2 regions of the Arthrobacter sp. 05T444 genome follow, and region 2 is predicted to be linked to the other one. Evidence: predicted binding sites of a transcription regulator. Region 2 holds the regulator's gene; the other holds the start of a gene.
What was found. The regulator LexA, encoded in region 2, represses DNA repair genes until DNA is damaged. The targets are predictions, from matches to a motif close to TCGAACANNTGTTCGA.
Positions count from the first base shown of each region.

Region 1 (2,387 bases), on a different contig from region 2:
TTCCAGCCCATGTCTGAAACGGGATCTATCCTGCAGCGGTCGGCGAGCGCCTCCGTTTGAGCGAGCAGCACTTGAAGATCCGCTGCCCCATACCCGGCGGCGTGAATAATTTCCCGACCCAGCTGCAGCATCTGCGCCGGCGATTTCAGCCAGCCCTGTCCGTTTGGCTGCAGGAGAGGGGCGGCGGAAAGTTCCGGCAGCGACTTCAAAGTCCGGGCGGAGTCAAGAACGTCGGCCGTAGCTGCCCCGTCCTCGGCACAATAGCGGACAGCATTGGTGAGTACAGCCGGAACACTGTGCTCCTCGGCAAGTCTGAGCATCCGTACTGCGTGGGCAGTACTCAGCGGCTCGCCGGGGGTGCTGAGATGGGAAACAACTTCGGCAGCGAGGCTTCCGGCTGGCATCGTGTCCAGCCAGCCCTTGAACAGGGTGCGCGGCCGGAGGTACCGCCGTCCTCCCATGGCACGTCCGACGTCGGAATCCGGACCAATCAGCACGGTGAGGACCGGCTTCAGGGTTTCCGGGTCAAGGATCCTTGATGCCAGTTCCGCCCGGGTTACGGCAACTGGGACGACTCCCCCCGCTTTACCAGTGGTGCGGGCGTGCGCATCCGAAATCAGCCGGCAGAGCGCCTTGTATCCTGCTCCGTTGTTATTGCCGTGCGCAAGCACCACGACGCGGCCGGCAAGCTGGGTGCGGAGGTCGCCGTCGTCGTCGAAAACGGCGAGGTCCACCCCGACGACTGGGTCGAGTCCGGCACCCATGCACGCCTTGAGGTGCTTGATGGTGCCGTACAGTCCGTCCCTGTCAGTGCAGGCAAGGGCTGTTGCCCCTTCGGCTGCTGCCGACTGGGCAAGGTCATCAGGCCACGAAACCCCGTAATGGGCGCTGAAGGCGGTGGAAACGTGCAGGTGGGTGAAGCTCATGCTGTTTTATGCCGGAGTGCATCGTGGATCCGGAGAAGCCTCCACCGTCCGCTGCCGGTATGCCTTACCAGATCAAGTGTCAGGTGCTCATCAGCCGGCGGTGTCTGAGTGGCTTTGGCAGGCGTTTTCGCAGAGACCACCTGGACGCGCCAGATCTCGTGATCCACGAGCCCCGGGCCGCTGCCCAGCGGGGCCCGCTGCTCCTCAGCCCACCATTGGCGGCGTTCATACCAACGCACCGGTTCAGCGCCTACCGTGTACGTCCTGCCGCCCCATTGAAGCTCCACCGGCTGGCCTTCCGCCCCACAAACGACGTCTACGGACTCGCTGAACATGCCCATAGGTGCCTCCGGAAGCTAAACTGAATGTGCGGTAAATAAGGGTTATTAGAATATGTATTCGAATAACACCAGTCTACGCCGGGGCTCCGACAAAACCTAGATGAGGTGTGGACGGACGGCGGCTCAGGGGGCAGGATGGAGCCATGAGTTCCAATGACGCACTCCTGAAGCACGTAAGCATCGCCGCCAAAGACACCACCCTGGTGGCCAAATTCGATATTGACGGCAACATTCCAGGATCGGGCGCCTTCGTAGTGGGGCTCGTGGCTGCAACTCCGGATTACTCACATCAACGGAGGCTTGGAATTGAGTTCATGAACGGCGAGGCGGTGTCGATTTACTCGTTCAGCCATGACGGCACGGAGGAGAACTTCGACGTCAACAGCGTCGAACATTCCGGCAGCACCATTACCGGCAGTTTCCCCATGAGCACTGTGCTCGGGCTGGGCAAAGGCCACCTCATGTCGGCCTTCAGCGAGGCCGACGGCCGGGAATTCCAGTCAGGAGTGCCGGTGGACGAAGCGCTCTAGGCGCTTCGCAAAGTTCTAGCTGTTGTCCTTGTGGATTTGCAGCTCAAGCTCGATGAACTTCGAGATCATGGCCCGGTAGGTGCTTTCCACGATATCCGGGTCAATTTCCTTTTTCTCGGCCGCGGCACGGACATGTTCGATCACGCGCTCCACCCGTCCGGGGGCCCGGACTTCCGCGTCGTCGCCCTTGAGCGTTCCCGCGATCCTGATCAGTCGTTCGCGGCGCGCAATCAGCGTGACGATCTGGTCATCAACCTCGTCCACGGCGATCCGGACAGCTGCGAGCTGTTCCCTGTCAGCCTTGGCGTTCTTATCGTCTCCGTGATTTGTGAGCATGTCCATGACAGTATCGAACCATGCAGCCCCGAGTCGATTTTATTTCACTGGGAGTGCGAAGCGTCGCCGCCTCCCGCCGCTTCTATGTGAACGGCCTTGGCTGGCCCGTCCACCGCGAGTTTCCAGAGGTGGTGTTCATCCAGGTCAACCACGGCCTCATTCTCTCGCTCTGGGACGCCGGGCAGATGCAGGCCGAGGCGGCCGTCGACGCCCCGGCCGCCGTCCCGGCCGCCGTCCCCTGCATTACGCTCAGC
Region 1 covers NZ_JBFTKK010000006.1:118,636-121,022, forward strand. The annotation lists gene AC1DD3_RS07960 (DNA polymerase III subunit alpha) at 1-926, opposite strand, end outside; gene AC1DD3_RS07965 (DUF6504 family protein) at 923-1,267, opposite strand; gene AC1DD3_RS07970 (hypothetical protein) at 1,411-1,797, shown strand; gene AC1DD3_RS07975 (chorismate mutase) at 1,813-2,139, opposite strand; gene AC1DD3_RS07980 (VOC family protein) at 2,154-2,387, shown strand, end outside.
Region 1: the regulator LexA is predicted to act here: its motif matches at 1,314-1,329, upstream of AC1DD3_RS07965 (DUF6504 family protein).

Region 2 (2,387 bases):
GCGGGGACCCCATGGGTGTTCTCGTTGACGTTGAGCAGGATGGGTACGTCCAGCTGCGGCGCTCCGTAGGGAGTCAGCCCCCGCAGATTAGTCCGCAGGGGCAGTCGGTTCAGTCGCTCAAGCTGGTCACTCACTTGGACAGTTTAAGTGCCGGAGGCGGCGACCGGGAAACTGTGACGGATCAGGCCCGGCGAATCAGCCCTTACTTGGACGGTACAAACAGCTGCTGCCCCGGCATGACCTTGCCGTTTTCGAGGTCGTTCAGCTGGACGATGTCCGCGATGACATCGCGCGGATCCCTGGTGGGGTCGACTGTCCCGGCGATAGCCCACAGTGATTCCCCCGGCTGCACAGTCACAGAAACCGTCTCCGTCACGGACAGTCCGCTGGCGGTATCGGCGGCCTTGGCCGGCGAGTTCAGCAAACCGGTGAGCGACAGGAGCAGTGCCGCCAGGAGAACCAGGGGCAATCCGATGAGGACGATCCGGCCCCGGCGAGTAAGCCGAAGCCGCGGCGGCCTGCCCGGCTGCATGCCGAAAGCACCCTGCGCACCCTGCCGACGTGAATGGTTGACTGCTGTTGAAGCTGACATGAACTGAGCCCTCCTGGACCACTCTGTGCTGCCCGGTGTGCCCGGTCCGCCCGGCATCCGCCGGAATATTCGAAGAAACCGGCCCGCTCCGCAGCTGAACTAGAACACATGTTCGAACTTTGCTTCTTCAGTTTTAGCACTTATCAACGAACAAAGTCGAGACTCGCTAGAACAAATGTTTGAAAAAGCCGTGTGGCTGGCCTACGTTTGAAATCAAAGAACAACCACTTCTGCAGTTGATCAGCAGGGTCTGACATTTTCAGGCCGGAAGTTCCCGGCAACTGCAGCCACGGAGGCCGGGTGGAACGAAAGGCGTTGGCGAACATGGCAGCACAAGCCTCCGACGGCAAGGCTACCCAGCGCAGCCAGCGGTCTCAGCGGACACCCAAAGGACTGACCATCCGCCAGAAAAGGATCCTGGAAACCATCCAGCGGTCGGTCAACGACAACGGGTACCCACCCTCCATGAGGGAAATCGGCGACACCGTTGGCCTGGCCAGCCTGTCCAGCGTCACCCACCAGCTCTCACAGTTGGAGAAGCTCGGCTACCTGCGGCGTGATCCCAAACGCCCCCGGGCCATGGAAGTCCTCATGCCCCTCACCCTGGACGCCGGCTTGTCCAAGGCCTCCGGTGCCGAAGGTGACGCCAAGCCGCACAGCGCGCGAAGCGCGTCAGTCACCGAGCTGCCCAGCGCAACAGACACGGCCATGGTGCCGCTGGTCGGCCGCATCGCGGCCGGCGGCCCCATCTTCGCCGACCAAGTGGTTGAGGAACTCATGCCCCTGCCACGCCAGCTCGTTGGCCACGGCGAACTGTTCATGCTCAAGGTTGCGGGCGACTCCATGGTGGACGCTGCGATCTGTGACGGCGACTGGGTAGTTGTCAGGCGGCAGAGTGACGCCGTCAACGGCGACATCGTGGCGGCGCTGCTCGACGACGAAGCAACCGTTAAGACCTTCCGGCAGCGGGACGGCCACACTTGGCTGCTGCCGCAGAACACCCAGTACGAGCCCATCCTTGGGGACCACGCCGTGGTCATGGGCAAAGTGGTGTCGGTGCTGCGTTCGCTCTAGGACTTCGTGCGTTCACCCTAGGTCGTCGTGCGTTCGCTGAAGGCCGCTCCTTAGGACCGCGCTCCCGCTAGCCTCTCCAGCGCCGCCACGGCGATCTTCCGGTCCGTCGTGGGCCAGAAGGGCGGGAGTGCGGCGCGCAGGAACCCTCCATAGCGCTCCGTCGACAGCCGCGAATCCAGCACTGCCACTACGCCCTTGTCATCGGTGGACCGGATCAGGCGCCCGGCACCCTGGGCCAGCCTGATGGCCGCATGGGTAGCTGATACGGACATGAATCCGTTGCCGCCGGCCTGTGCCACTGCCCGTGAGCGTGCCGTCATGAGCGGGTCGTCGGGCCGGGGGAACGGAATCCTGTCGATCACCACAAGCCTGCATGAACCGCCGGGAACATCCACGCCCTGCCACAGCGACATGGTGCCAAACAGGCACGTGTCCGGTTCGTCGGCGAACTGCTTTACCAGCGCGGTCATCGTCGAGTCGCCTTGGCAAAGAACGCTCACATCCAGGCGCGGACGCAGTGCCTCGGCCGCTTCCTCGGCAGCACGCCGGGAGGAGAACAGGCACAGCGCTCCCCCAGCGGAGGCGCGGATGAGCGATTCCAGTTCGTCGAGTGCTTCAGGCGACATACCCCTGCCCGGCTTGGGCAAGTGGCCCGCCACATAGAGGATGCCCTGCTTGGGATAATCGAAGGGAGAACCGACGTCGATGCCGGTCCAGCTCG
Region 2 covers NZ_JBFTKK010000002.1:60,059-62,445, forward strand. The annotation lists gene AC1DD3_RS02475 (histidinol-phosphate transaminase) at 1-134, opposite strand, end outside; gene AC1DD3_RS02480 (LysM peptidoglycan-binding domain-containing protein) at 203-532, opposite strand; gene lexA (transcriptional repressor LexA) at 917-1,666, shown strand; gene AC1DD3_RS02490 (ATP-dependent DNA helicase) at 1,717-2,387, opposite strand, start outside.